Regions from separate parts of the Sphingomonas sp. MM-1 genome, predicted to be linked through region 2. Evidence: predicted binding sites of a transcription regulator. Region 2 holds the regulator's gene; each other region holds the start of a gene.

Region 1 (10,073 bases), 1.8 Mb from region 2:
GTGCTGGGCACCTCCTCCTCCGAAGCGGCGCTGCCGGCGCTGATCCAGAAGATGGAGATCGCCGGCTGCCCCAAGGCGGTGGTCGGCCTGGTGGTGCCGACCGGATATTCGTTCAACCTGGACGGCACCAACATCTACATGACGCTGGCCGCCCTGTTCATCGCCCAGGCCACCGGCATCCACCTTTCGCTGGGGGACCAGCTGCTGCTGCTGGCGGTGGCGATGCTTTCGTCCAAGGGCGCGGCCGGGGTGACGGGCGCGGGCTTCATCACGCTGGCGGCCACCCTTTCCGTGCTGCCGGCGGTGCCGGTGGCGGGGATGGCGCTGATCCTGGGGGTGGACCGGTTCATGAGCGAATGCCGCAGCCTGACCAACTTCATCGGCAATGCGGTGGCCACCATCGTCGTTTCCCGCTGGGAGGGCGGGCTGGACAAGCCGGCGCTGGACGCCGCCCTGCGCGGCGACCCCCGCGAGGATTAACCCGCCGCCGCCCATTCGGCCACGGCGAGATCGCGTTCGGCCTGGGCGAGGTGGAGCCGTTCCACCATCCGCCCTTCCACCCGGATCGCGCCTTTCGCGGCATTGGCCGGATCGGCGAAGGCGGCGACGATGGCGCGCGCCCAGGCCACGGCATCGGCATCGGGGGTGAAGGCGGCGTTGCACGCGGCGATCTGGCGCGGGTGGATCAGGGTCTTGCCGTCGAAGCCGAATTCCACCGCCTGCGCGCATTGTTCGGCAAAGCCGGCATCGTCGTCGATCGCGTTGAACACGCCATCCAGCACGACCAGCCCGTGCGCCCGCGCGGCGGCGACGGCCATGCCCAGCATCCCCTGGAAGGGCGCGCGTAGCGTGCCGGGCCGCGCCCCCATTTCCTTGGCGAGATCGTTGGTGCCGAGCACGAAGCCGCCGCCGGGACCGGCATCGGCCAGGGCGACGGCAATCTCCTCCAGCCGGAAGATCGAGCGCGCGGTTTCGATCATCACCCAGAGCGGGGCAGCGCCGGCGAGCGCGGCGGCATGGCGGGCGACGGCCGCGCCATCATCCACCTTGGGGACGAGCACGGCATCGGGGCGGGCGGCGGCGAGCGCCGCGAGATCATCGAACCCCCAGGGCGTATCGATGCCGTTGGCGCGGACCACCAGTTCCCGCCGGCCGAAGCCGCCGGCCGCAACCGCCGCCACGGCGGCGGCGCGCGCATCCGCCTTCACATCGGGCGCCACCGCATCCTCGAGATCGAGGATCACGACATCGCAATCGAGCGCGCGCGCCTTTTCCACCGCCCGGGGGTTGGACGCCGGCATGTAGAGCGCGCTGCGGCGGGGACGGACGGCCATGGATCCTCCTGATCGGTGCGGTTGTGCTTGCCCGTGGGCTGTAGGGCGAATCGGGGTGGCTTGGAACCGCCGGCGGCGACGGCGCGGTTCAGAGCGCGCGGACGGCGGCGGGCGGGCGATCGCGCGGCGGGGCCTGTGCGCCGGGCGGTGGCTGGTCGGGCAGTGGCTTGCCGGATGGGGCCGGGCCGGGGTCCGTGGGGCCGGAAGCGACGGGACCGGTGCCTGTGGGGCCGGCCGGAGCAAGCGGGGCCGCGGCCGGGCGCGCCGCTGGCGGCCCGGCGTTGAAATCGGGGAACATGGCGCGGTTATTCTCCAGCCCCAACGGGTCCGGCCCCTTGCCCCGGCGCCACGCCTCGTCCGCGTCATAGAGGCCGAGCAGGCGATTGAGCCGGTTCACCGCCGCATCATGCTGCGCGCATTGCCGGCGGAAATGCGCATCCTCCGCATCGCCTTCGGGGTCGTCGGGTTCCTCCTCCTCCTCCTCCTCCTCCTCCTCCTCCTCCTCGGGCTGGCCGGAGGGCACGAAGCCGAACCAGCGATCGCGATCGGGCGCGTCGGCGGCGATGCGGCCATCGACGAAATATCGGTGGCGGGCCTCCACCACGGCGCGTTCGGCGCGGGAGAGGGCGCGGCAATAATCCGGGTCGCCATATTCGCCGTCCTCCGGCCCGCGAAAGCCGGGCGGGGGCGGGAAGCGGGTGAACCAGCTTTCCTCCTCCGCATCCCACCAGACGGGTTCGTCCTCCGTCGCCAGGCCGGCGTCCGCGCCATCGCGAAGTTGAGGAAGTTGAGGATTGCCATCGGTGCCCTCCGGGCCGGCATCGGGCGCCGCGACGCGGATCAGGCCGGCGGCCTCGGCCCGCGCCCACTGGTCCGCCGTCCAGCCCGCCCGGCCGTCCATGTCGAGATCGGAGATATCGACATCGCCCGCCAGCGCGCCGCCGCCCCGCAGCCAGCGATCGGCGCGGGCCAGCGCCACCACGGGGGCGAGATCATGGCCGGCGCCGCCTTCCTCCCCGCCATCGGCGACGCGCAGGCCCAGGAACAGGCCGGCGCGGGCAGGCGAGCAATCGCGGCCGACCAGATCGAGGAACGCCTCCCATTCCTGCGCGATCAGCCGCGCGGCTTGGTGCGTGCCCTCTGCCACGCGGGCATCGGCCAGCCGATCCATGCGGGTGAGCATCGCGGTGGCGAGGCGATTGTCGAACCGATGCCGCTCGATCACGTCGCCATTGGCCTGACGTGCTCCCCTTTTCTCCTCCACTCATAAGTAGAGTCCGGGGTTGCCAGGGTGCCCTGGCGGGTTGGGTTGTGCAACCCGCCCGGCAGCATTGGCGGGCGTCAGCCCGCCTATCCCGCTATGCGGCCGCACGTAGTTGTAGTCGTCGCGCCATGCCCGCAGCACCGACCGCGCATGGCTGAGGGACGCGAACAGCGTCTCGTTCAGGCATTCGTCGCGCAAGCGACCATTAAAGCTCTCGACGTAGCCGTTCTGCTGCGGCTTGCCCGGCGCGATATAGTGCCACTCGATCCCCCGGTCCTGCGCCCAACGCAGGATCGCGAGGCTGGTCAGTTCCGTGCCGTTGTCGCTCACGATCATCAGCGGCTTGCCGCGAACCGCGATGATCGCATCGAGCTCGCGCGCCACACGAGCACCCGACAGCGACGTATCGACCACCAGCGCGAGGTTCTCCCGCGTGAAGTCGTCCACCACCGCAAGGATACGGATACGCCGGCTGCACACCAGCGTGTCGCTCACGAAGTCCAGGCTCCAACGCTGGTTCGGACCTTGCGGTAACGTCATCGGTGCTCGCGTGCCCATCGCTCGCTTGCGGCCCCGCCGGCGCCGCACACGCAAGTTCTCCTCGCGATATAGCCGCAGCAGCTTCTTGTGGTTCATCACGATGCCCTCGCGGGCCAGCATGGTCCCCAGCCGCCGGTAGCCGAACCGGCGACGTTCAAGCGCGATCTCGCGAAGACGCGACCGCAGGTCGCCATCATCACCACGCCGATGCGCATAGCGCATCGACGATCGATCCACGCCAAGGATGGCACAGGCCCGACGCTCGCTGATGCCGAAGGCCTGCCGAACATCCTCGACAGCCCTTCGACGAGCGGCAGGCCCGAGGCGCTGCACGGCACCTACCGGCTGCGCAAGGCGCTGGGTGAGGGGCTTTGGGCGGAGATGCTTCCCGGGCAGCTTGATGGCGACACGTCCATGCCGCCATACGTCGCCTTCCACTTGTAGAATGTCGCACTGCTCACGCCGTGCTTGCGGCACACATCCCCCGTCTTCGAACCGGCCTCCTGCTCCCGCAAGATCCCGATAATCTGCTCCTCGGTGAACCTGCTGCGCTTCATCGTCGTCCTCCTTCATGAAGGACTCTAGCTCAGACTGGCGGAGTTTCAGGGGACGCGTGACGGTTTCGACCTGCCCGTCGATCGCGCGGGAGAGGAGGATATCGGCCAGCTTCTCCCGCGCCTGCAACGCCGCCGCCTGCCAGCCGAGCGCAAAGGCCGCCCCGTTCGCGCGGCGGCGGAAGGCGTAGGCCGGCACGTCAGCCGAGGCGACGGAAAGCCCGACGATCCGGCACGCGGCCTCCACCGTATGGCCTTCGGCCACCGCCTCGAGAAAGGCGCGCTGGCGTTCGGGCGTCCAGCCGTCGCGGCGGGGAAGGGCGGTTGCGGGGGCGGCCGGGGAGGCGGCCGGCGCGGAGGGGATGGCGAGGTCGGTCATGCCGACAAGATAACCTATATGGTTATATGTAGGACAGGGCATCCCCTCCAGCCGTCATCCCGGCACAGGCTGGGATCGCCTGCTTTTGGCGAAACATCGAGGAAAGCGATCCCAGCCTGCGCTGGGATGACAAGGAAAATTGGGTCAGACTGCGATCATGCCCGAAGCCGCCCCCACGCCCATCACCGGAAGCTGCCACTGCGGCGCGGTGACGCTCACCGTGCCCCACGCCCCTGAATGGGTGAATAGCTGCAACTGCTCGCTGTGCCGCAGGACGGGCGCGCTGATGGCCTATTATCCCGATGGCGCGGTGAAGGTGACGGGCGAGACCCGCGCCTATGTGTGGGGCGACCGGACGATCGGCATCCACCACTGCCCGGTCTGCGGCTGCCTGACCCATTGGCGCACGCTGGGCGAGGATTTCGGCAAGATGGGGATGAACGCGCGGCTGCTGGACGGGTTCGATCCAGACGCGGTCGAGGTGCGGAAGGTCGACGGGGCGAGTTGGTGAGCGCTGACGCGGGAGGGCGGCTCCTGTCCGGCCCGCGACCGGGAAGGAGGACTGGCGCTCGGCGTCCAGTCGCGAGGCGGTGGTGGCGAGGGGATGTGGAGGCATGGTTCGGCATGCCCCCAACTTCATACATGTAAGACAGCCACCATGCTTCCCTGCCGGATAGCTAAGCCGCTATCTTCTTTTCCAATTCCTCAATCCGAGAGGCGATATACTCTTCGAGCTTATAAATATCGGTCAGCGCACTGATTAGATGGCGGGTCTCATCTTTTCCTGAGAATGTTCCGACATATCTCGTTGTGGGGCTGTTGAAGTGAAGCCTAGCCAGGGATTTCCTGTTGTTGTCGTCGAGTAATATGGCGCAATATGACTTCGAGTCTCTTATGACAACTCGACTTGGATCTACGTGTCTGGAAGCTATCGCCTGAATGATGCGGAATCCTGAAATTTCATCGTCTGTTGTTATGATGCCATCGGCTTTCGACATGTCATCAGAGGTATTTTCCTCTATGATATCCGTAGAAGGATTGGCTACATTCAGCGCTGATGTGAGGCGTTCGTTCACGCGGTCGCGGATCAGATCCGATATTGCTGACGAAAGAAGGGATTGAAATTGCTCTCTTATTGCGGCTGACACCCTCCCGCTATGAACGCGAGAGGCGATAAGTCTGACGAATTCCTCAGATGGAGAAGAAAATTCTGTTTCAATTTCCTTCCTTATCTGTGATTGTAATTTTAACCTACTCGCTGCATCAACTATTGCTTCAACATCGAAAGAATGTCTTGTAAATTTCTCCAGGATTGCGGGGTCGCTTCTTTTAAGCGCGTCCATGGAGAATGTATAAAATGGACGGTCGTCCATTTTGTTAGGCTGTTCCGTGTCAGAGTAGAATTGATATGTAACGCCATTCGTTAAAATGGCCACACGCGCATCCGTTACCGAGAAATATCTAAAGAGTTGAGATGCATGTTTTGTATCCAAGTCGGAAGTTGACGGCTTGCACTCTATGAGGATTGATAGTTTGCCATCGACGCATATGGCGTAATCAACCTTCTCGCCCTTCTTTATGCCAACGTCAGCCGTAAACTCTGGTATGACTTCGCTTGGATTAAAAACGTCATATCCCAGCGCTTGCAAGAACGGCAAAACGAGAGCTGTTTTAGCAGCTTCTTCCGTAAGCAGTAACTCCCGGTGCTCAATCGTGCGTTTTTCAAGCGCCATGAGCTTAGTTGCGAGCTCCATATCTCTTCCCCCCCCGGATGATCGGCCGGTCTAAACCTAACGCTGGAAATGGGGACGATTCAACTGCTTCGATAATTATTTCTTTGAGAAGGGAGAGGGAGGCTGACCTGAGAGGAACCGATATCATCAAATCCCCATGAGTTGGGTAATCAGTTCCCGGGATGAGCGGGCGGTGTCCCGTAATCGGATGTTATTGCGCTTCAAAATGATGATCTGATTCATCTTGAGGCGCACTCTTTGTTCCGTGCGATCGGTGCTTCCGCCATCGGTGGTGTTGATTGCCCCTCCAATTATCGGTGGAGGGGGCCCCCTCATCCAACTTCGGCCAGGCGGCCGGGCCGCCAAGCCATCATATCCTTCTCCCCCAAGGGAGAAGGTCTTGTGATCACTCCGCCGCGACCTGTTCTCCGGCCGGTTGCAGGCCGAGCAGGGGGGCGAGGTAGCGGCCGGTGTAGCTGCGGGGTTCCTTCGCGACCTGTTCGGGCGTGCCGGCGGCGACGATCTCGCCGCCCTTGTCGCCGCCTTCGGGGCCGAGGTCGATGATCCAGTCGGCGGTCTTGATGACCTCCAGATTATGCTCGATCACGACCACGCTGTTGCCCTGCTCCACCAGCGCGTGGAGCACCTCCAGGAGCTTGCGGACGTCCTCGAAATGCAGGCCCGTGGTGGGTTCGTCGAGAATGTAGAGGGTGTTGCCGGTGGCGCGGCGGCTGAGTTCCTTGGCGAGCTTGACGCGCTGCGCCTCGCCGCCGGACAAGGTGGTCGCCTGCTGGCCGACCTTGACGTAACCGAGGCCGACTTCGGCCAGCATCGCCATCTTGTCGCGGATCGGCGGCACGGCCTTGAAGAATTCCACCGCGTCCTCGACCGTCATGTCCAGCACGTCGGCGATCGACTTGCCCTTGAAGGTGACTTCCAGCGTCTCGCGATTGTAGCGCTTGCCGTGGCACACGTCGCAGGTGACGTAGACGTCGGGCAGGAAGTGCATCTCGATCTTCAGCACGCCATCGCCCTGGCACGCCTCGCAGCGGCCGCCCTTGACGTTGAAGCTGAAGCGGCCGGGCTTGTAGCCGCGCGCCTGCGCCTCCGGCAGGCCGGCGAACCAGTCGCGGATGTTGGTGAAGGCGCCGGTATAGGTGGCGGGGTTGGAACGCGGGGTGCGGCCGATCGGCGACTGATCGATATCGATCACCTTGTCGAGATGCTGCAGCCCCTCGATCTTCTCATGATGGCCGGCGAGCATGCGGGCGCCGTTCAGCACCCGCGCGGCGGTGGCATAGAGCGTGTCGATGGTGAAGGTGGACTTGCCCGATCCCGAGACGCCGGTGATGCAGGTGAAGGTGCCGAGCGGGATGGAGGCGGTGACGTCCTTCAGGTTGTTCGCCCGCGCGCCCCTGACCGTCAGCTTCCTGCCATTGCCCTTGCGGCGCTTCTTCGGCACGTCCACCGCGCGGCGGCCGGAGAGATAGTCGCCGGTGAGCGAGCCTTCGGTGGCGAGGATATCGGCGAGCGAGCCCTGCGCCACGATCGCCCCGCCATGGACGCCCGCGCCCGGCCCCATATCGATGACATGATCGGCGGTGCGGATCGCGTCCTCGTCATGCTCGACCACGATCACCGTGTTGCCGAGATCGCGCAGGCGGCGGAGGGTTACGAGCAGGCGATCATTGTCGCGCTGGTGGAGGCCGATCGAGGGTTCATCGAGCACGTAGAGCACGCCCGACAGGCCCGAGCCGATCTGCGACGCCAGGCGGATGCGCTGGCTTTCGCCGCCGGACAAGGTGCCCGACGTGCGATCGAGGTTGAGATAATCGAGGCCGACATTGTCGAGGAAGCCCAGCCGCTCGACGATTTCCTTCAGGATGCGTTCGGCGATCGCATTCTGCTGGGCGTTCAGATGGTTGGGCATATCGCGGAAGAAGGCCAGCGCGGGGCCGACGGCGCGGCGGGTGGACTGGGAGATATCCTCGCCCGCGATCTTCACCGCCAGCGCCTCGGGCTTGAGGCGGGCGCCGTGGCACACCTCGCAAGGGGCCGCGGACTGATATTTGGCCAGCTCCTCGCGCATCCACGCGCTTTCGGTGGCGAGCATGCGGCGGTTGAGATTGCCGATCACGCCTTCGAACGGCTTGGTGACCTGGTAGCTCTTCTTCCCGTCGATGAAGGTGAGGACGATCGGCGTGCGGCCGGTGCCGTTGAGGATCGCCTCGCGCTGCTCGTCGGTGAGCTGGTTCCACGGCGTATCGAGCCTGAAGCCGAAATGGGCGGCGAGGCTGGCCAGCACCTGCATGTAATAAGGCGAGGGCGGGTTGGACTTGGCCCAGGGGACGACCGCGCCCTGCTTGAGCGAGAGATTCTCGTTCGGCACGACCAATTGGGGATCGAAATAGAGCTTCTCGCCCAGGCCGTCGCAGGCGGGGCAGGCGCCCTGGGGGGCGTTGAAGGAGAAGAGACGCGGCTCGATCTCGGCAATGGTGAAGCCGGAGACGGGGCAGGCGAATTTCTCCGAGAAGGTGATGCGGTTGGCCGGCACGCCCGCGCCCTTCATCTGGCCGCCGGCATCCTCCGCCTCGCGCCCCGGCACGACGCCGTCGGCGAGATCGACATAGGCCAGCCCCTCGGCAAGCTTCAGCGCGGTCTCGAAGCTCTGGGCGAGGCGGGTTTCCATGCCTTCGCGCACGACGAGGCGATCGACCACCACCTCGATGTCATGCTTGTATTTCTTGTCGAGCGCGGGGGCGTCCTCGATCTCGTAGAATTCGCCGTCGATGCGGACGCGGGTGAAGCCCTGCTTCTGCCATTCGGCCAGTTCCTTGCGATATTCGCCCTTGCGGCCGCGCACGACGGGCGCGAGCAGGTAGAAGCGCGTGCCTTCCGGCAATTGCAGCACGCGATCGACCATCTGGCTGACCGTCTGCGCGCTGATCGGCAGGCCGGTGGCGGGCGAATAAGGCACGCCGACCCGCGCCCAGAGCAGGCGCATATAATCGTAGATCTCGGTCACGGTCGCGACCGTCGAGCGCGGGTTGCGCGAGGTCGTCTTCTGCTCGATCGAGATGGCGGGGGAGAGGCCCTCGATATGATCGACGTCGGGCTTCTGCATCAGCTCCAGGAACTGGCGCGCATAGGCCGAGAGCGACTCCACGTAGCGGCGCTGGCCTTCGGCATAGATGGTGTCGAAGGCGAGGCTGGACTTGCCCGACCCCGACAGGCCGGTGATGACCGTGAGCGTTTCGCGCGGGATATCGACATCCACGCCCTTGAGATTGTGCTCGCGCGCGCCACGGACGGAAATGTGAGTCAGCATGAGGGCAAATGTTCCATATTTGTTCGCGCGCGGCAAGCCGCTATCGGCCATGTTCGGCCCCGAGATGGTGCGCGGCGGGGCAAGAGGCAAGCCGATGCGGGACGGAAGCGGCCGCGGCGGGGCGCCTTCCCCGAAATGGCGGCGGCCCTTCCCCACGGAGTAAGGCTTAGGAGTGCTGGGCCGGGCGGACGTGGACAGGCATAATGCAATGGGGGCGTTCGACAGGGAGCCTGCCATGCCCGGCCATCGCCAATCATCACCTTGCCTGCGCGCGCGCGGTGGTTCGCGGATAAAAGGGGCGGCTTTCCTTCTGGCGGTAGCGATGGTGGCGGGAATGACGGCGCCGGCGACGCGGGCAAGCACGACCCTGGCGTGGCTGGACGGCACGCTGGAGGGCAATGGGCTGGCGAGCACATCCACCGCCGGCGCCGAAGCCGTGGCGATCGACGCGGCGGGCGAAGGGGGCGTGTTCCTTGCCGGCCGGGCCGCCAGCGAGATCGGGATAAACCGGCTTCAGGTCGCCAATTCCACCGGCCTTCCCTTTGCCGACAGCGGCAGCGTGATTTCGGCATTGTCCTTCTGGGCGGACAATCTTTCGGTGCGGGCGGCCGACGGCGGCCCGGTGACGCTGAGCATCAGCTTTTCCTTCGAGGGAAGCTATGTCGGCCCCTGCTGCGACGTGGCCAATCCTAGCAGCACCTTCGGCAATGCCTATTTCCTGGCCGCGCCAGGGCGCTTCCTCGATATCGGGCAAGGCGAGGAAGACGGGCCGATAAGCTTCACCACCAGCCTGGGCAGCGCGGTGCTGCGGGGGCAGGCCACCGCCGTGCCGGGCGGCCTTTTGAGCGTGGCATCCTTGTGCGACGGTGACGATGGGGAGGATGGCTGCGATCCCTTTTCGGCCAGCGCCACCTACACGCTGGATTTCACGATCGGATCGG
Region 2 (10,073 bases):
CATCCGCTGGAGGCGCTGCGCGGCGGCGACGCCGCCTACAATGCCGCCGCGCTCCGCCGCCTGCTGGCGGGCGAGCCCGGCGCCTATCGCGATGCGGTGCTGCTGAACGCGGCGGCCGCGCTGATCGTCGCCGGCCAGGCCAGCGACCTTCGGGACGGCGTGGCGATCGCTGCCGAGGCGATCGATCGCGGCCGGGCGGCCGCCCTGCTGGATCGCTGGATCGCTTTCTAAAGCAGGGCTTTTCCGCCTCCCCGGAAAAAGGCGTTCCCGATCCCGGCCGAATGCCGTTAGGGAATGCCTGTCATGACCAACAAGCTGATCGAAATCTGCGATACCAAGCGGGCCGAAGTCGCCCGTCGCAAGGCCGCAACCCCGCTAGCGGACATCGAGGCCCGCGCCGCCGCCCAGACGGCCCCGCGCGGTTTCCGCAAGGCGCTGGACGCCAGGGTTGCCGCAGGCGGCTTCGGCCTGATCGCGGAGATCAAGAAAGCAAGCCCGTCCAAGGGCCTGATCCGCGCCGATTTCGATCCGCCGGCCCATGCGCGTGCCTATGAGGCAGGCGGGGCTGCCTGCCTCTCCGTGCTGACCGACGAGCCCTATTTCCAGGGGCATGACAGCTATCTGGTGGCCGCGCGGGCGGCCTGCGGGCTGCCGGCGCTGCGCAAGGATTTCATGGTCGATCCCTGGCAGGTGGCGGAAGCGCGCGCGCTGGGCGCGGATGCGATCCTGATCATCGTCGCCGCCCTGGATGACGGCCAGATGGCCGAGATCGAGGCCGCCGCCATCGATCATGGCATGGACGCGCTGGTCGAGGTGCACGATGCCGCCGAACTCGATCGGGCACTGCGGCTGGAATCGCGGCTGATCGGGGTGAACAACCGCGATCTCCGGGATTTCACCGTGGATTTCGCGCGGACCTATGAACTGGCGGCCCGCGCGCCCGCCGGCTGCACTTTCGTCGCCGAAAGCGGGCTTGGCACGAAGGCCGATCTGGACGCGATGGCCGAACATGGCGTCGGCTGCTTCCTCGTCGGGGAATCGCTGATGCGGCAGCCGGACGTGGAAGCCGCGACGCGCAAGCTCCTGACCGGGCAATGAGCGATACGCGCCTCACCCATATAGATCCGGCGGGCGCCGCTCGCATGGTGGATGTCTCCGCCAAGGCGGTGACGGGGCGCGTGGCCACCGCCACCGGCCGGATCGTGATGACCGCCGAGGCCGCGCGCGCGATCCGCGACGGCGCCGTCGCCAAGGGCGATGTGCTGGCCGTCGCCCGTATCGCCGGCATCATGGCGGCCAAGCGCACCAGCGATCTCATTCCCCTGTGCCACCCCCTGCCGATCAGCGGCGTGGTTGTGGAGCTTGAGGTGCATGACGACGGCGTGACCGCCACCGCCACCACCCGCACCACCGACCGGACCGGCGTGGAGATGGAGGCGCTGACCGCCGTCTCCGTCTCGCTCCTCACCATCTACGACATGGCCAAGGCGCTCGATCGCGAGATGCGGATCGAAGGCGTCCGGCTGCTCGCCAAATCGGGCGGGCGATCCGGGGACTGGGCCGCGAAATAGCGATGGCGGCCGGCCTCATCCCCCTTGCCGAGGCCCAAAGGCGGCTGCTGGCGCTGGCGGCCCCGCTCGCCGGGGAACTGGCGCCGCTCGATCAGGCCGCCGGCCGCTGGATCGCGCGGGACGTGGCGGCGCGGCGCACCCAGCCCGCCGCCGATCTTTCGATCATGGACGGATATGCGATCCGCTTCGCCGACATGTCCGGCCCCTGGCGCGTGGTCGGGGAAAGCGCGGCGGGATCGCTGCCCGGCTTCGCGATCCAGGCCGGCGAGGCGGCGCGCATCTTCACCGGCGCGCCGATCCCCACGGGCGCCGATACCGTCCTCGTGCAGGAAGAGGCCGCGCGCGAGGGCGACCGGATGGCGCTGAACGGCGAAGGCCCGCCGCATGCCGGTGCCCATATACGCCGGAAAGGCGCCGATTTCGGCGAAGGCGCCATCCTCCTCCATCGCGGCGGGCGGGCGTCCCCGGCCGCCATCGGGCTCGCCGCCGCCGCCGGCCATGGCGCGCTTCCCGTCCGCCGCCGGCCGCGCGTGGCGCTGATATCCACCGGGGACGAGCTTGTTCCGCCGGGCGCGCCCACATCGGCGTCGCAATTGCCCTCCTCCAACGCGCCGATGCTGGCCGCCTTGATCGCCGCCAGCGTGCCGGCCGAGGTGGCAGATCATGGCATCGTCCCCGACGATCCCGATGCCACGGCCGCCGCCATCGCCGCCGCCCGCCATGCCGATATCATCGTCACCACCGGCGGCGCATCGGTGGGCGATCGCGATTTCGTGCGGCCCGCGCTTATCGCCGCGGGGGCCGCGATCGATTTCTGGCGGATCGCGGTAAAGCCAGGCAAGCCGCTGATGGCCGGCCGCCTGGGCGACGGCATCGTGCTGGGCCTGCCCGGCAATCCGGTTTCCGCTTATGTGACGGCGCGGCTGTTCCTGCTGCCGCTGATCCGGCACCTCGGCGGGGCGGCCGATCCGTTCGATCGCGCCGTGGCCATGCGCCTCGCCGGCCCCCTGCCCGCCACCGGCAATCGCATGGAATTCCTGCGCGGATGCCGCGTGGGCGCGCGGGCAAGGGCGCTGCCCGTGCAGGACAGCGCCGGACTGTCGGGGCTGGCCGATGCGGACCTGCTGATCGTCCGCCCCGCTTATGCGCCGCCCGCGCATGTCGGCGATATTGCCAGGATACTTCCCCTCGCTTGACAGGAAGCGTTACGTTTCCTACACGTTCCCCGTTCGTTCCTTATCGGGGTCCGCCATGCTGACGCGCAAGCAACATGAACTGCTCTGCTTCATTCATGATCGGCTGGCCGAAACGGGGGTTTCGCCTTCGTTCGAGGAGATGAAGGACGCGCTGGACCTGAAGTCCAAATCCGGCGTGCATCGCCTGATCAGCGCGCTCGAGGAACGGAGCTTCATCCGCCGCCTGCCCAATCGCGCGCGCGCGCTGGAGGTGCTGCGCATGCCGGAACGGGCGCCGAACGCGAAGCCCGCGCCGCAGGCCGCGCCCTCGCGGCCGGCGATGCTGAAGCCCGCCGCCCAGATCTTGCCGGAAGCGGCGAACGACGTGATCGAGCTGCCCCTGCACGGGCGCATCGCCGCCGGCCTGCCGATCGAGGCGCTGGAAGGGCAGACGTCGCTTTCGGTGCCGGCCGCCCTGCTGGGGCCGGGCGAGCATTATGCGCTCGAGGTTTCCGGGGATTCGATGGTCGAGGCCGGCATATTGGACGGCGACTTCGCGCTGATCCGCCGCACCGATGTGGCCCGCGACGGGGAGATCGTCGTGGCGCTGATCGACGACAGCGAGGCGACGCTCAAATATTTCCGCCGCGAAGGCGCGATGGTCCGCCTCGATCCGGCGAACCGCGCTTATGATCCGATGCGCTATCGCCCCAACCAGGTCCGCGTGCAGGGCCGGCTGGCCGGGCTGATCCGCCGCTACTGATTGCCCGAAGCCACGGCTGCGGGGCCGCTCGCTCGGCGCTCGGCCGGTGTTGGGTTTCGATAAGGGGCCGCGGCGGATTCGGCCCATGGCTTGCCCCGCCGCCCGGCCTCGACCGAACGGATATGGCCGCGCGCGAGGTCGATGGCGACACCGCCGGTCCGGGAGAGGAAGGGCCGATCGATCTTCAGCCAGCGCGGACGGCAGCTTCGGGGCAGGCGCCGGTCGCTGACGACGATATCCGCCGTGGCGCAGGCCCGGTTCATCGCCGCGATGTCGACGAAATTGGGTGATCGGGTGGCGAGCAAGGCCCACCGCCGGCCGTTGCGGTCGATCGTGACGGCGCACAGATCGGGTCCGCAGCGGGCACCCGGCCAATCGTCGATGGCAATCCCGGCTTCGTCCACGCCGGCCGCCTCCCCCAGCAGATCGCGGACATAATCCCCCGCGCGGGGGCGCAGCAGCGCCAGCCGGCCGCCATCCGGATCGCGCAGCGCCAGATGCCGCCCGTCTCCCGTGACGATGAGGTCGGGCGCGGGCGTGGCCAGCGCCCAGGCCGCGCCGGCCGCCAGCGGCGCGAGGCCGATCCACCGCATGCGCGTGCGCCACAGCGCGATCCACAGCCCGCCCGCGATCATCAGCGCAAAGGCGCCGCCCGGCATGGACGGCAGCATCTTCACGGCCCCCGGCGCCGATCCGGCGGCATGGGCGATGGCCAGCAGCAATGCCAGCGCCTTGCCCGCCAGCCACCATAAGGGCGCGCCCAGCCCGCCCAGATCGGCGATCAGCGCCAACGCCTCCAGCGGCATGACGATGAAGGTGGTGAGCGGGATCGCGACGATATTGGCGAAGGCGCCGTAGAGGCCCGCCTGATGGAAATGGAAGAGCGCGATCGGCGCGAGCGCCGCCTCGACCACGAGGCCGGTCAGCAGCAGCCCCGCCAGCGATCGTCCCCACCCCGCCAATATCCCCTCGTCCCGCCGCGACAGGAAGGCGCGCACCCGGGGATGTTCGTGGAGGGCGATGATGGCGGTGACGGCGGCGAAGCTCAGCTGGAAGCTCGGCCCCGCCAGCGCCTCCGGCCAGAGGAGCAGAACGGTGATCGCGCCGGCGGCCACCAGCCGCAGCGTGATGGCATCGCGCCCCATCGCGATCCCCACCAGCACCAGCAGCGCCGCCACGCAGGAACGGACGGTGGGCACCTCGGCTCCGGCCAGCAGCGTATAGGCGATGCCCGCCAGCGCGCCGCCGCCGGCCGCGATCAGCGGCAAGGGCGCGCGCAGCGCCAGCGCGGGGCTCAATGCCAGCAGCCGCAGCATGATCCACATGGTCGCGCCGATCATCGCCGTCACATGCAGGCCGCTGATCGAAAGCAGGTGCGCAAGGCCCGATCGGCGCATGGCATCGGCATCCGCCTCGGCGATGCCGCCCTGGTCGCCGGTGGCAAGCGCCGCTGCAATGCCGCCCGCGCTTCCCGCCACTTGCGCCTGGACATGGGCGGAAAGCGCGCCGCGCCACGCCATCAGCGTCTGCCAGAAGCCTCGCGGCACCGTATCGCCCACCCGTTCCACCGGCCCCAGCGCCCGCCCCGTCGCCCCCAGCCCCTGAAACCACGCGACCCGCGCGAAATCATAGGCGCCGGGCACCGCCGGCGGCGGCGGCGGCATCAGCCTGGCCCGCAAGGCGACACGGCTTCCCGGAAGGACGTCCCCGGCCAGATCGGCGGCGGCGACATTGACGCGAATCCGCGACGGCAGCTCCCGGTCGCTCGGCGACGCGAGCGTCAGCCGCACGATATCGCGCGCCGCCAGCCGATCGACCGCGATGACCCGCGCCGCGAACGCCGCGACCACCGGCCTTTCGAGCCGGGGCGCGGCCACATGTTCCGCCCGCCACCAGATCAGCGCGCACCCCGCGGCGAGGGCAAGGCCACCGATGATGCCGATCCGCCGGGCGCGGGTGCCGCCCGGCAAGAGCGCGCAGGCGAGGCCGCCTCCCAGCGCCGCCAGCAGGAAGGCGATCCATTGCCTGCTCCCCGGCGACAGGAACCAGGCCGTGATTCCCGCGCCCAGCGCCACCGGAAGCCACAGGAAAAGCTGGTCCCGCTCCCTGTCCAGGCCCGCTTCAAGCGCCCGGAAAGCGCGGCCGATCCCCATGCTCCACAATCGCCCCCGCCCGGTTTGTAGCGCGGGGGAAGCCATGCTAGGGGCGGTGCCGAATTCGCTGGCCATCGGCCGCCATCCTTGGAGAAAGCGCGCGTGGGCGCAAGCACCGAAGCACCCGTCGAGACCCGTCCCGTCGTCACCCGATTCGCGCCTTCGCCGACCGGTTTCCTGCACATCGGCGGCGCCCGCACCGCATTGTTCAACTATCTCTTCGCCCGCCACCATGGCGGCCGCTTCCTGCTGCGGATCGAGGACACGGATCGCGCGCGCTCCACCCAGCCCGCGATCGATGCGATCCTGGACGGCCTCGCCTGGCTGGGGCTGGAAGGCGATGAGCCGCCCGTGTTCCAGTTCGCCCGCGCCGCGCGCCATGCCGAGGTCGCGCACCAGATGCTAGCGGCGGGCCACGCCTATAAATGCTACGCAACCGCCGAGGAACTGGCCGAGCTGCGCGAACAGCAGCGCGCCGCCAAGCAGCCGCTGCGCTATGACGGCCGCTGGCGCGATCGCGATCCGGCCGAGGCGCCGGAAGGCGCCCCCTTCGTCATCCGCCTGAAGGCCGAGCGGGAGGGCGAGACGACGATCCACGATCGCGTCCAGGGCGCGGTGACGGTGAAGAATGCCGAGCTGGACGACATGATCCTGCTCCGTTCGGACGGCACGCCCACCTATATGCTCGCCGTGGTGGTGGACGATCACGACATGGGCGTCACCCATGTGATCCGCGGCGACGACCATCTCAACAACGCCTTCCGCCAGCTCGGTATCATCCGGGCGATGGGCTGGCCGGAGCCGGTCTACGCCCATGTCCCGCTGATCCACGGCGCGGATGGGGCGAAGCTTTCCAAGCGGCATGGCGCGCTGGGCGTGGATGCCTATCGCGACGATCTCGGCATCCTGCCCGAAGCGCTCAACAATTATCTGCTGCGGCTCGGCTGGGGCCATGGCGATGCGGAGATCATCAGCCGCGATCAGGCGATCGAATGGTTCGATCTTGCCGGCGTCGGCCGATCGCCCTCGCGCTTCGATCTCAAGAAGCTCGAAAATCTGAACGGCCACTATATCCGCGAGGCCGATCCGGCCCGTCTGGCGGAGCTGATCCGTCCCCGAGTCGATGCGCTGATCGGCCGTCCGCTTGGCGATGCGGACATGGATTTGCTGCGCCGCGCCATGCCCGTTCTTCAGCCAAGGGCCAAGGATTTGGCGGAGTTGGCCGAGGCTTCGACCTTCCTGTTTCGCACACGCCCCATAGACGTGGACGAAGCCGCCGCGAGCCTGCTAGACACCGCCGCAATCGCGGTCCTGGCTTCGGCCGAGCAAGCGATAGCCTCGGTCGCGGAGTGGAACGCCCCTGCACTTGAAGCGGCGGTTCGCGAGGTTGCGGAGGCGGCCGGCCTGAAGCTGGGCAAGGTGGCGCAACCGCTTCGCGCGGCGCTCACCGGCCGGGCGACATCGCCGGGGATTTTCGACGTTCTGGCCCTCCTCGGTCGCGAAGAGAGCCTCGGCCGCCTGGCCGACAGGCTGGCCCAGACGGGCGTCTGACTGGATTAGTAGGAGAAAGACCCATGGGCGATAGCGCCAAACTCGAAATCGGCGGCAAGGACTCCGAATATAAGGTCCTGTCCGGCAGCGTCGGTCCCGATGTGATCGACATCCGAAAGCTCTACGCCAACACCGGCGCCTTCACCTACGATCCCGGCTTCACCTCCACCGCAAGCTGCGAATCCAAGATCACCTTCATCGATGGCGACCAGGGCGTGCTGCTCCACCGCGGCTACCCGATCGATCAGCTTGCCGAACAGTCCAACTTCATGGAGGTGAGCTACCTCCTGCTGAACGGCGAACTACCGTCCAAGTCGGAGCTGGAGCAGTTCTCCAACCACATCACGCGCCACACCATGGTGCATGAGCAGCTCGCCCAATTCTATCGCGGCTTCCGTCGCGATGCCCACCCGATGGCGGTGATGTGCGGCGTGGTCGGCGCGCTCTCGGCCTTCTACCACGATTCCACGGACATCTCCGATCCGCACCAGCGGCTCGTGGCCAGCCACCGCCTGATCGCCAAGATCCCGACGATCGCGGCGATGGCCTATAAATATTCGGTCGGCCAGCCCTTCGTCTATCCGAAGAACAACCTGTCCTACACCGGCAACTTCCTGAACATGACCTTCTCGGTCCCGGCCGAGGAATATGAGATCGATCCGGTCGTGGAAGCGGCGATGGACAAGATCTTCATCCTGCATGCCGATCACGAACAGAACGCCTCGACCTCGACGGTCCGCCTCGCGGGTTCCTCGGGCGCCAATCCGTTCGCCTGCATCGCCGCCGGCATCGCCTGCCTGTGGGGCCCCGCCCATGGCGGCGCGAACGAGGCCGCGCTCAACATGCTGCGCGAGATCGGCCATATCGATCGCATTCCGGAATATATCGCCCGCGCCAAGAACAAGGACGATCCGTTCCGCCTGATGGGCTTCGGCCACCGCGTCTACAAGAATTACGATCCGCGCGCGAAGGTGCTCGGCAAGGCGGCGACCGAGGTGCTCAACAAGCTGGGCAAGCAGGATCCGATCCTGGACGTGGCCCGCAAGCTCGAGGAGATCGCGCTCACCGATCCCTATTTCATCGAGAAGAAGCTCTACCCGAACGTGGACTTCTATTCGGGCGTGATCCTGTCGGCGATCGGCTTCCCGACGACGATGTTCACCGTGCTGTTCGCCCTGGCCCGCACCGTCGGCTGGGTCGCGCAGTGGAACGAGATGATCGCCGATCCCGAGCAGAAGATCGGCCGCCCGCGCCAGCTCTACACGGGCGCCGCGCAGCGCGATTACGTGCCGCTCGCCCAGCGCTAATCCCGGCGCCGCTCGACGAAAGAAAGCCCGGTCTCGTTCGCGAGGCCGGACTTTTCTTATGCGCGCGGTGAAATGCCGGCTTCGGCTAGGAAGGGCGGATCGGGAACCGCCGTGCGGCTTTCGTTGAGAAGCTGCGACCAGCGGGCCGACAGCTCCTGGAAATAGGCGTCGTCGCTTTCCAGCCGGCGGCGCACCACCGGCAGGGCCGGATCGGCGGGCATCACCACCATGTCGAACGGCAAGCCTACCGAAAGGTCGGATCGGATCGTGCTGTCGAAGGAGAGCAGCCCGACCTTCACCGCTTCGTCCAGCGGCGAATCATAAGCGAGCGCGCGATCCAGGATGGGCTTGCCGTAGGCGGTGGCCCCAATTTGGAGGAAGGGCGTATCCTGGCCGCATTCGATGAAATTGCCGGCGTCATAGACCAGGAAGAGCGCCAGCGGGCCGCCGCCGATCCGCCCGCCCACCAGCAGCGAGATGCCCGAGGGGACGCCCGCTGCGGCAAGCGCCGGCTTCAGCTCGCGACCGGCGATCATCACCGCTTCGCCGACCAGCTGGGCGGCGCGGAACATGCTCGGCATGTCTTCGATGCGGCGCGGCGGGTCGTCCGCCATCAGGGGCGGCAGCCCTTCGGCGAGCTGGCCGAGGACGTTCTGGGTGACGGAGAGGTTGCCCGCGCTCATGCACAGGATCAACCGGTCGGGCGTGTCCGCCAGCACATGCATCTTGCGATAGATCGATATGTTGTCGATCCCGGCATTGGTCCGGGTGTCGGAGATCAGCACAAGCCCGTCACGGAGCAGGATGCCGAGGCAGTAGGTCACGCCATTTCCTCCCGTCGAGGATCGTCAGCCCTCGATTCCAACGCGAACGCCGACATCCAGCACCTCGCTGCCGCCACCGGTGCGGGTGCCGGAAACGGGGGCGGCGTCGCGGTGATCGAGGCCGATGGCGACGCGGACATAATGGTCGTCCGGGCAGCGATCGGCGGTGGGATCGAAGCCGATCCAGCCGAAATCGGCGATGTGCAGCTCCGCCCAGGCATGCGCCGCCTCATGCCATTCATGCTGGTGGGCGGGGCGCAGCACATGGCCGGAAACATAGCGCGCCGGCAGCCCGAGCCGGCGGGCGGCCGCGATCAGCACGTGGGCCAGATCGGCGGCATTGCCCTCCCCTTCCGCATAAGCGGTGGCGGCATTGCGCCCGTCGATCCGCCGGCCGGGGGCGAAGCGCATCCGGCGATGGACCAGCGCCATCAGCCGGTGCGCGCGATCGAGGGACGTGCCGTCGGCGCCCTCCACCTCGGCCGCGAGCGCGCGGATCGGTTCCGACGCGGCGGTCAGCGGCGTCGCGCGGATATAGAGGACGGGCGGCAGGGTTTCGGCGGCCCCCGCCACCATGCCGGCCTGATCCTGCGTCAGCACCTCCCCCATCACCGCGAGGCTGACCGCATGGACCGGCCCGTCGATATAGAGCATCGCCGTTTCATTGCCGAAACCATCCCGGCCGGGGCGGAGCCGCGCGTTGCAATCCACGTCGATCCGCCAATCGAC
Region 3 (10,073 bases), 1.6 Mb from region 2:
AAGGCCCACCAGTAGAGCCAGTCGCCGTCCTTCTGCGGCACGCCGGCATCGTCCTCCTTGATGCGGCCCTTCATCTCCTGGAACAAGGTTTCGACCAGATCGGCCTGCGGCGCCATCTGCGCTTCGAAATAGGCGTTCTCCGCCTTCAGATAGTCCAGGATCTCCGGATCGTTGACCGTGGGGTAGGACGGGTCCTTCAGCCAGGCATAGGGATCCTCGACTGTCCGGCCGTGGCGGGTGTAGCTGTGCGGTTTCCTCGCGGCGGCCGGGGGCGTGGCGGTCATCGACATCCTCTTAACTGGCAATAGGCCCGGCAAGGGCTTATCTAGGCGCAGCGAAAATAGAAGGCCGGGTTTTGATGTCCACCTACGAAGATCGGTTGAAGGCACTGCGCGAGGAATTGGCGAAGCGGAAGCTGGACGGCTTCGTCGTGCCGCTGACCGATGAGCATATGAGCGAATATGTCGGCGCCTATGCCCAGCGGCTGGCCTGGCTCACGGGTTTCCAGGGATCGGCCGGGTCGGCCGTGGTGCTGCCGGCGGAAGCCGCGATCTTCGTCGATGGCCGCTACACCCTGCAGGTGCGCGAGCAGGTGGACGGCACGCACTGGAGCTATCAGTCGGTTCCCCAGACCAGCATCGCCGAATGGCTGAAGGCGCATGCGCCGGAAGGTGGGCGGATCGGCTATGATCCCTGGCTGCACACGCGCGGCTGGGTGAAGGCGGCGCGCGCCGCGCTGCGGGAAAAGGGCGCGGAACTGGTGGCGGTGGACACCAACCCGGTGGACGCCGTGTGGCCCGACCGGCCGGAGCCTTCCAAGGCGCGCCTGATCGCCCATGGCGACGACCTGGCCGGCAAGTCTTCGGCCGAGAAGCGGCAGGACGTGGCGGACTGGCTGGCGGCGCGCAAGGCCGACGCCGTCGTCGTTTCCGCGCTCGATTCGATCGCCTGGCTGCTCAACGTGCGGGGGCAGGATGTGGAGCGGACGCCCGTGGCGCTCGCTTATGCCGTCGTGCAGGCGGACGGGACGGCCGACCTGTTCGTGGCGCCCGAGAAGCTGGGCGAGGACGTGCGCAAGCATCTGGGCAACGCCGTGCGCATCCATCCGCGCGATGCCTTTGCCGGCTATCTGGCGGAGCAGGGCGGGCGCGTGATCGCCGTCGATCCGGAGCGCGCCGTGGCCGCGATCTTCGAGGCGCTGGAAGCCGCCGGCGCGAAGACGGTGGAAGCGCGCGATCCCACCGTGCTCGCCAAGGCGATCAAGAATCCGGCGGAGATTGCGGGGCACAAGGCGGCGCAGGCGCGCGACGGCGCGGCGCTGACCCGCTTCCTCCACTGGCTTTCGGTGGAAGCGCCCAAGGGCGGGCTGACCGAGCTCGATGCCTCGGACAAGCTGGAGGAGTTCCGCCGCGGCACCGGCAAGCTGCGCGACCTTTCCTTCGATACGATCTCGGGCGCCGGCCCCAACGGCGCCGTCGTCCATTATCGGGTGACGGAGACGACCAACCGGCCGATCGAGCCGGGCTCGCTGTTCCTGATCGATTCGGGCGGCCAGTATGAGGACGGCACGACCGACGTGACCCGCACCGTCGCCATCGGCACGCCGACGGCGGAGATGAAGGATCGCTTCACCCGCGTGCTCAAGGGGCATATCGCGCTGGCCCGCGCCATTTTCCCGGCGGGCACGCGCGGCGGCCAGCTTGACGTGCTGGCGCGGCAATATCTGTGGGAGGCAGGGCTGGATTATGCCCATGGCACCGGCCATGGCGTGGGCGCCTATCTTTCCGTCCACGAAGGGCCGCAGCGCATCGCCACCTTCGGCGGCGGGGACGAGCCGCTCCAGGCCGGCATGTTCCTCTCGAACGAGCCGGGCTATTACAAGTCCGGCGAATATGGCATCCGTATCGAGAATCTTGTTCTGGTAGAGACGCGTGAGATAGCGGGCGCGGAACGCGAGATGCTGGGCTTCGAAACGCTCACCTTCGCTCCGATCGACCGCGAGCTGATCGACGCGGGCGCGCTTTCGCCCGCGGAGCGCGCATGGCTGGATGCTTATCATGCCCGCGTGCGCGACCTGATTGGCCCGCAGCTCGATGGCGAGGCGAAGGCCTGGCTCGACGACGTGACCCGCCCGCTGTGAGGAAGGGGCTTGGCGTGATGCACAAGAAATGGACCTTGGGTGGGGCGGCGGTGATCGCGATCGGCGCCATGGCGGCGGTGGGCTATGCCCAGTTCCCCAGCGTGCCCGATACGCCGCCGATGGCGGCGGCCGAGGCGCAGAAGCACACCGCTTGGGATTTCGACCTGACGGCGATCGATGGCGCGCCGCTGCCGATGAAGAAGTTCAAGGGCGAGGTGGTGCTGCTGGTGAACACCGCCAGCATGTGCGGCTTCACCCCGCAATATGAAGGCCTGCAGAAGGTGCAGGATACCTATGCCAGGCGCGGCTTCACCATCGTCGGCGTGCCTTCCGGCAACTTCAAGAATCAGGAATATGGCTCCAACAGCGAAATCGCCGCCTTCTGCAAGACCAAGGCGGTGAAGTTCCCGCTGGCCGAGAAATCCGACGTGGTCGGCCCCAATGCGCTGCCCATCTATCGCTGGGCGGCCGCCAAGCTCGGGCCGCAGAACACGCCCAAATGGAACTTCCACAAATATCTGATCGGGCGCGACGGCAAGCTGATCGCCGCCTTCGGCACCCGCACCGATCCCACCGATCCCAAGGTGACGGGCGCGATCGAGGCCGCGCTCAAGGCCAAGGGCTGATCGCCGGTCCGCGCCGGCGCGGAATCAGCCGGCGTGCGATCCTTCATCTTCCGCGAAATCCCGGGGCACGGGCGGCGCATCGTCCCGCGCGCGGGCCTGCGCCTTCCGCTTGCGGAGGTTCTCGCGCAGCGCCTCCGCCAGCCTGCGGGCGCGTTCCGGATCGTCTTTCGCCATCTTTTTCCTGTGAAGGCGAATATCGCGCGCGGCAAGCCTTGACGCGGCCGCCAGCATTCTCCATAGGCGCGCCTCTAACGCGGTTCCGAACCGTAGTGCTGCCGTAGCTCAGTGGTAGAGCGCATCCTTGGTAAGGCTGAGGTCGGGAGTTCAATCCTCCCCGGCAGCACCATTTTCTCCCCGAGAATCTGGAAACTAAACCGGGCTCCCGCCGGCACGCGCATGGTCGCTCGGCGCCCGTGCGGAAGCGCCGGATCGGTGAGGTTCCACCGGCCCGGCGCCTTGTCGCTGCCATGCCGGGCGGGCCTTACAGCACCTCGAACAGGCCGGCCGCGCCCATGCCGCCGCCGACGCACATGGTGACGACGACATGCTTCACCCCGCGCCGCTTGCCCTCGATCAGCGCGTGGCCGACCATGCGGGCGCCCGACATGCCATAGGGGTGGCCGATCGAGATCGCGCCGCCGTTCACGTTCATGAGGTCGTTGGGGATGCCCAGCGTGTCGCGGCAGTAGATCACCTGCACGGCGAAGGCCTCGTTCAGCTCCCACAGGCCGATATCGGCCATGCGCAGGTCGAAGCGTTCGAGCAGCTTGGGGATGGCGAAGACGGGGCCGATGCCCATCTCGTCGGGCTTGGTGCCCGCCACCGCCATGCCGACGAAGCGGCCGAGCGGCGCGAGGTTGCGGGCTTCCGCCAGGCCGCGCTCCATCACCACGCAGGCCGATGCGCCATCGGATAGCTGGCTGGCATTGCCGGCGGTGATGAAGCCCTGCGGGCCGACCACGGGCTGGAGCGAGGCCAGCCCTTCCAGCGTGGTTTCCGGGCGGTTGCCTTCGTCCTTGGCCAGCGTGACCTGCCTTTGCGAAACCTCGCCCGTGGCCTTGTCCGTCACCGTCATCGTCGCGGTGACGGGGATGATCTCCGCGTCGAAGCGTCCGGCGGCCTGGGCGGCGGCGGTGCGCTGCTGCGACTGGAGGGCATATTCGTCCTGCGCCGCGCGGCTGATGCCGTAGCGGTTGGCGACGACCTCCGCCGTCTGCAGCATCGGCATGTAGACGTCGTCGTGCATGGCGATCAGTTCCGGATCGAAGCCGACGCGCATGTCCCTGGTCTGCACCAGCGAGATGGATTCGACGCCGCCGGCCACGACGACATCCTCCTTGTCGACGATCACCTTGCGCGCGGCGATGGCGATGGCTTCCAGCCCCGAGGCGCATTGCCGGTCCACCGACATGCCGGCGACGGTGACGGGCAGGCCCGCGCGCAGCGCCGCGGTGCGGCCGATGGTGGCCTGCACGCCCTGCTGGAGCGCCGCGCCCATCACCACATCGTCGACTTCCGCCGGATCGAGCCGGGCGCGCTCCACCGCCGCACGGATCGCGTGCGCGGCCAGCGTGGGGGAGGGGGTGGCGTTGAAGGCACCGCGATAGGCACGGCCGATCGGCGTGCGGGCGGTGGAAACGATCACGGCATCACGCATCGGATTATCCTTTCCGTTCCGGCAGGGCTGCGGGTGTCACACGAAGATCTGGGCGATCCATTCGGCGATGAGCGCCGGCTTGTCCTTGCCTTCGATCTCGACGGAAAGCTCGGCCGTCTCCTGGTAGCGGCCCGGCCCCTTCTCCGCGAATTCCAGCAGCTTGAAATGGCCGCGCACGCGTGATCCGGAAGGCACGGGGGTGAGGAAGCGCACCTTGTTGCCGCCGTAGTTGAGGCCCATCTTCAGCCCTTCGATCGTGGGCACGTCGCTCTTTTCCCGCATCACCGGCAGCAGCGAGAGGGTGAGGAAGCCGTGGGCGATGGTGCCGCCGAACGGCGTCTGCTTCGCGCGTTCGGGATCGACGTGGATGAACTGGTGGTCGCCCGTCGCATCGGCGAAGCGATCGATCATCGCCTGGTCGATCAATATCCATTCCGACGAGCCGACCGTCTCGCCGACCTTCGCCTGATAATCCGCCACGCTGATCGTGCCCATCATCCCCTCCATTCTTGTCGGGCGAAGTTTGTGGGCAGTGCTGACGTTAACGTCAAGTGGCGGCGGGCGAGGCGTCGTGTCCGGCCGGTTCGGGATAGGGCATCACCATGCGGCCGTCCGGGGCGGCGGTGAACGTCGTCTGGGTGGGATAGGCGAAATCCACGCCCTCGGCATTGAACTGGGTGAGGATGGCGATCAGCACGCGGTGGTTGGTGGCGAACACCTCCTCATAATCGGTCGATCGGATGTCATATTGCAGCTCGAAATCGAGGCTGGAGGCGCCGAGGCCGACCATGCCGCAGCGCAGGAATTCGGTCTTGGACTCCGCTTCCACGATGGCGCGGACCTTTGCGGGGATGGATGCCAGCACGTCGGGCGCCGTCTGGTAGATCACGCCGAAGCGGTGGATCATCCGCCGCCGCTTGAGGCGGGTGAAGTTCCGCAGCTCCTTGTTGAGGAGGTTGGCGTTGGAGATGACGATCTCCTCCCCCGTGGCCGAACGGATGCGCGTGGACTTGAGGCCGATCGCCTCCACCGATCCGCTGGTCGTATCGTAGCTGATCCCTTCGCCGCGCTGGAACGGCTTGTCGAACAGGATCGAAAGCGCCGCGAACAGATCCTGGAAGATGCCCTGCGCGGCGAGGCCGATGGCGATACCGCCGATGCCAAGGCCGGCGATCAGGCCGGTGACGTTGACGCCGAGATTGTCGAGGATGACGATCGCGGCGATCGCGAACACCGCGATGGTGACGAGCAGCCGGATGATCCCCATCGCGCTGCCGAGGCTGCTGGCATTGGCGGCCCCGCCCGCGCGGTGGGCGATCAGGCCGAGGATCAGCACCCGCGCCCACACCGCCACCTGCAATACCGATGCGACCGTGAAGAAGAAGGCGATCGTGCGGCCGAGATAGACGGGGGCGTCCGCATAGGTGGCCACGAGCTGCGCCGCGACGGCGACCATGAACCACAGCCGCGTCTTTCCGAGCGCCTGGCCGATGATGAACGGCCATTCGTTGCGGTTGGTGTGGTTGCGGCAGAGGCGGAGGCCGAAGCGCTTGAGCGCCACCAGCAGCAGCACGATGATGGCCGCGCCGATCCCCGCCGCGATGATCTGGAGGCCGTGCTGCGTCGTCCAGGCCAGCGAGTCCGTCCACAGCCGATGGATCTGGGCGTCGAAGGGTTCCCCGCCCGCCGGCCAGGGGGCGGTGCTGTTGCTGGCTGTCGTCATCAGGCTGCCTTCGATATGGTTTCGGGCGGATCGGCGAGATTGTCGAGAAAGGCTATCAGGCCGCGTTCCAGTGACGAGAGATATTTCGTGCGGCGGGGCAGCTTCAACCCCGCGAGGGGCGAATCTCCCCGATTTCCCGCCAGTTCGATCAGGGCGGGGTGGACATAGGATTTGCGCGCGATCGCGGGGGTGTTGCCCAGCGCCTCGGCCACGGGCGCCAGCATCGTCTTCAGCGATATGTGGCCGCCGGCCGCGATCAGCGCGCCGAAGGCGATGACGCTGGCGCCCCAGGTGCGGAAATGCTTGGCGGTGAAATCGCCGCCGCTCACCCGGCGCAGATAATCATTCACGTCGCCCGAGGTGACGGGGCAGGGCGTGCCATCGGCGTCGAGATATTGGAACAGATGCTGGCCGGGCAGGTCCTGGCAGCGCCGCACCAGCCGGCTGAGCCGTGCATCCCGGATGGAGAGCCGCCGAAGCTTCCCGGATTTCCCCATATATTCCAGGTGAATGCTGTGGCCGCGCACATTGGCGTGGCGATGGCGCAGGGTGGTGGCGCCGAAGCTGCGATTGGCTTTCGCATAGGCTTCGTTGCCGACGCGGACGCGGCCAAGGTCGAGCAGGCGGACGACGGCCGCGACCACGCGATCCCGGCCCAGCGTGGGCCGGGCGAGATCGCGTTCCACGGCGGCGCGGATCGCGGGAAGCGCGCGGCCGAAATCGGCGCAGCGATCATATTTGGCGGCATCGCGCGCCGCGCGGAAATCGGGGTGATAGCGATATTGCTTGCGCCCCCGTTCGTCCCAGCCGATCGCCTGGATATGGCCGTTCGGCCGGGGGCAGAACCAGGCATCGACATAGGCCGGCGGCAGCGCGATGGCGTTCAGCCGGTCGATTTCCGCCCGCCGGGTGATGCGGCGGCCCCTGGCGTCGAAATAGGCCCATCTAGTCTGCGCTCCATCCGGCCCGATCCGCTGGCGGGTAATGCCGGGATCGGCATCATCGACATAATGGAGCATAAGCGGCGGGATTCTCCCTGGCGAAGCGCGCCGGTCGAACGCGCGGCTTGCGCGCTTCGTTCCTGCGGGGCATGTCTGGCACAAAGGGGGCGTTAAGCATTGCCGTTTACGCGTTTCCCATCAACAGTTCGCAGGCGGACGCGGTGAGCGGATCAAGCTGGGTGGCCCGCGCGGGGGCGCGGATCGAAACATGGCCGGTGGCCGGGATGGCCGCATGGATGCTGGCGGGCGCGACGGCGTTCTTCTGCTGGGCGATCCCGGACATGACGGTATGGCTGTGGCTGAAGGGCCTCGGGCTGCCGGCGGGCTCGGATGCCCGCACCGCCTTCATCATTATCCCCGCGCTGGCGACCGGAGCGTCGACCTGGGCGATATTCCGCGGGCTCGACGCGCGCGCCGCGCGCCGCGCCAGGATCGAGGATGAGGGGGACGATCAGGAGGACTGGCTGACCCCGCCGGCCCGCCGGGTCAAGGAGCCGCTGATCGTGAAGCCCGAACCCGTGGTGGTGAGGCCGCTGATCCTGGATGCGATAGCCGATTTTCCGGTCGATACGGCCGCGCCGGTGGAAGGGCCGGCGGTGTTCCCGCCCACCCCCTGCTTCTCCCCGCCGGAATCGGATGAACTGCTGCTCGACGAGATGATCGACGACGAGCCGGAGCCCGCGCGATCCGGCATGGACGTGCCGATTGCCGAACTGATGGAAAAGCTTGCGGCCGAAATGGGCACGCTGGCGCCGCCCGCCTTGCGGCCGCGCGATGCGGAAGGCCATCGGCCGCTGCCCCGCCACGGGAATGCGCCCCCGGCGGCAGCGGCCCTGCCCGATGAGGATGCGTTGCGCGCCGCGATCCTGGACCTGCAGAGGCTGGCGGCGCGCCGGGGCTGAAAGGCGGGCGCGGCCTCCGCGCTTCAGGCATCAACGAGGGTGAGAGCCTCGATATCGAGCAGGACGGCGCCGTCGCCGGCGGTGATGCCCGCCAGCAGGATATCGGCGGCGACATGGCCGGCCATGGGCAGATCGGCCTCGGCCAGATCCTCCGCCAGCCCGGGCGGCAGCGGCGCGGCGGTGGCGATCCGCAGCCGGATATCGTGGCGCTGGCCGACGAAGGTGGCGCTCGCCCAGTCGGCCGTCCGATGATCGATCAGTTCCACCGGCCCGATGGGGCCGAGCCATGCCGCCAGCGCGGCGGCGAGCTGCTTCGTCGCGGCCACGGTCATGCGCCGGCCTGTTCCCGGTGCATGGCGATATAGGCCAGCACCCGATCCCGCGTGACCGCTCGCGGCTCCCGCCCCCGGCGCAGATCTAGCACGAAGCGCGGATCGTTCACCGCCTCGCGCCCGAAGCGCGTCGGGGGCACTCCGTTGCGGCGGAGGTGCCGTTCGATCGTGGACAAGAGGTGCATCGCCATCTCCATCTTCCGTCCCGCGAGTCGCGAGCGATGTTCGCTATATGTTCTCATAGGGAAAATCCTACTTGTCTAGGAATTTTCCTATCTGTAGGGTGCAGGCATGTCCGATGGCGATCCCCGCGCGGTGCTGGATGCGCTCATACGCGAGCGCGGGGAGGATTATACCTCGCTTTCCCGGCTGATCGGCCGCAACCCCGCTTATATCCAGCAGTTCATCAAGCGCGGCGTGCCCCGCAAGCTGGACGAGGAAGATCGCGCGACGCTGGCGCGATATCTGGGCGTGGAGGAGGCGCTGCTTGGCGGGCCGGAACGGCAGCCCGCGCCGCGCATCGCGCCGGCGGCGAAGGGGGCGGCGCGGCGCGATGCCGATTTCGTGGCGGTGCCCCGGCTGGCGGTGCGGGCGTCGGCGGGGCCGGGGGCGGTCTCCGCGGAAGGGGAGATCGGTCAGCCCTTCCTGTTCGACGCCGCCTGGCTGCGGGCCGTGGCGACGGCGGGCACGGCGGGCCTCTCGCTGATCCGCGCATCGGGCGATTCCATGCTGCCGACCCTGGCCGATGGCGATGACATATTGGTCGATCGCGGCGACGGGCCGGATCGGCTGCGCGACGGCATCTATGTGCTGCGGATGGACGAGGTGCTGCTGGTCAAGCGGCTGCTGGTGGACCCGGCCGCGCGGCGGGTGACGATCGCCAGCGACAATCCGGCCTATCCGCCGATCCCCGATTGCGCGCTGGATGATATCGGGGTGGTCGGCCGGGTGATCTGGGGCGGCCGGCGGTTCCGCTGAAGCGGGCTCCGTGGCCGGAAAGCTACTTTCCTCTCCCTTGAAGCAGGACCGTCATTCCCGTCGCTTCGGCATCCATGGGGCTGCTCGGGCCGTGCGCGCGATCTGGAGAAATGGTCCCTGAAGCAGGCTCGGAGGCGATGAAGGCCGAAATCGGGCTTCGGATCGTGCGGAAGGACCGCCTTCGCGGAGTGGCGGACAAAGCGCCCCAGGGCGCCGTGGCCCTCCACTCAAACGAAAAGGGCGGACCCCCACAGGCCGCCCCTTTCTCGTCCGGCCCGAGGGAGGGCCGGTATCGCAGTGCCGCGCTTACTTGTTGTGCGTGGCGGCCGCAGCGCGGAGGATATCGAGGATCTTGTCCTGCGCGGCGGGTTCGTCGGTCTGTTCCATTGCCGCCAGCTCGCGGGCGAGGCGGCTGGTGGCCGCTTCGAAGATCTGGCGTTCGGAATAGCTCTGTTCCGGCTGGTCGTCGGCCCGGAACAGATCGCGCACCACCTCGGCGATCGAGACGAGATCGCCCGAATTGATCTTCGCCTCATATTCCTGGGCGCGGCGCGACCACATGGTGCGCTTGATCTTGGGCTTGCCCTTCAGCGTCTGCAGCGCTTCCTGCAGCGTCACGCTGGACGACAGCTTGCGCATGCCGACGGCTTCCGCCTTGTTGGTGGGCACGCGGAGCGTCATCCGCTCCTTCTCGAAACGGAGAACGTAGAGTTC

What was found. Region 2 encodes LexA, which represses DNA repair genes until DNA is damaged. Its sites were predicted from a motif close to GTTCCNCNCTTGTTCT; they were not measured.
Region 1: uvrA (excinuclease ABC subunit UvrA) is a predicted target of LexA. The motif match lies at 9,143-9,158, and genes of this name have one in related genera.
Region 3: G432_RS14655 (S24 family peptidase) is a predicted target of LexA. The motif match lies at 8,605-8,620, and genes of this name have one in related genera.

The regions. Positions count from the first base shown of each region.
Region 1 covers NC_020561.1:2,808,119-2,818,191, forward strand. Annotated here, with positions in the region: gene G432_RS13410 (dicarboxylate/amino acid:cation symporter) at 1-480, shown strand, start outside; gene G432_RS13415 (HpcH/HpaI aldolase/citrate lyase family protein) at 477-1,334, opposite strand; gene G432_RS13420 (hypothetical protein) at 1,423-2,598, opposite strand; one part of gene G432_RS13425 (IS3 family transposase) at 2,599-3,531, opposite strand; one part of gene G432_RS13425 (IS3 family transposase) at 3,534-3,695, opposite strand; gene G432_RS13430 (GFA family protein) at 4,229-4,582, shown strand; gene G432_RS22620 (type I restriction endonuclease) at 4,749-5,825, opposite strand; gene uvrA (excinuclease ABC subunit UvrA) at 6,211-9,132, opposite strand; gene G432_RS24115 (PEPxxWA-CTERM sorting domain-containing protein) at 9,467-10,073, shown strand, end outside.
Region 2 covers NC_020561.1:591,694-601,766, forward strand. Annotated here, with positions in the region: gene trpD (anthranilate phosphoribosyltransferase) at 1-231, shown strand, start outside; gene trpC (indole-3-glycerol phosphate synthase TrpC) at 304-1,098, shown strand; gene moaC (cyclic pyranopterin monophosphate synthase MoaC) at 1,095-1,571, shown strand; gene G432_RS02790 (molybdopterin molybdotransferase MoeA) at 1,574-2,767, shown strand; gene lexA (transcriptional repressor LexA) at 2,823-3,509, shown strand; gene G432_RS02800 (ComEC/Rec2 family competence protein) at 3,503-5,662, opposite strand; gene gltX (glutamate--tRNA ligase) at 5,765-7,213, shown strand; gene gltA (citrate synthase) at 7,237-8,520, shown strand; gene G432_RS02815 (proteasome-type protease) at 8,577-9,344, opposite strand; gene G432_RS02820 (transglutaminase family protein) at 9,369-10,073, opposite strand, start outside.
Region 3 covers NC_020561.1:3,045,578-3,055,650, forward strand. Annotated here, with positions in the region: gene G432_RS14595 (S9 family peptidase) at 1-290, opposite strand, end outside; gene G432_RS14600 (aminopeptidase P family protein) at 359-2,140, shown strand; gene G432_RS14605 (glutathione peroxidase) at 2,158-2,766, shown strand; gene G432_RS23765 (hypothetical protein) at 2,791-2,940, opposite strand; tRNA gene G432_RS14615 (tRNA-Thr) at 3,038-3,112, shown strand; gene G432_RS14620 (acetyl-CoA C-acyltransferase) at 3,248-4,423, opposite strand; gene G432_RS14625 (MaoC family dehydratase) at 4,460-4,918, opposite strand; gene G432_RS14630 (mechanosensitive ion channel family protein) at 4,971-6,146, opposite strand; gene G432_RS14635 (DNA topoisomerase IB) at 6,146-7,165, opposite strand; gene G432_RS14640 (hypothetical protein) at 7,309-8,049, shown strand; gene G432_RS14645 (hypothetical protein) at 8,073-8,381, opposite strand; gene G432_RS14650 (hypothetical protein) at 8,378-8,566, opposite strand; gene G432_RS14655 (S24 family peptidase) at 8,673-9,359, shown strand; gene G432_RS14660 (CarD family transcriptional regulator) at 9,666-10,073, opposite strand, start outside.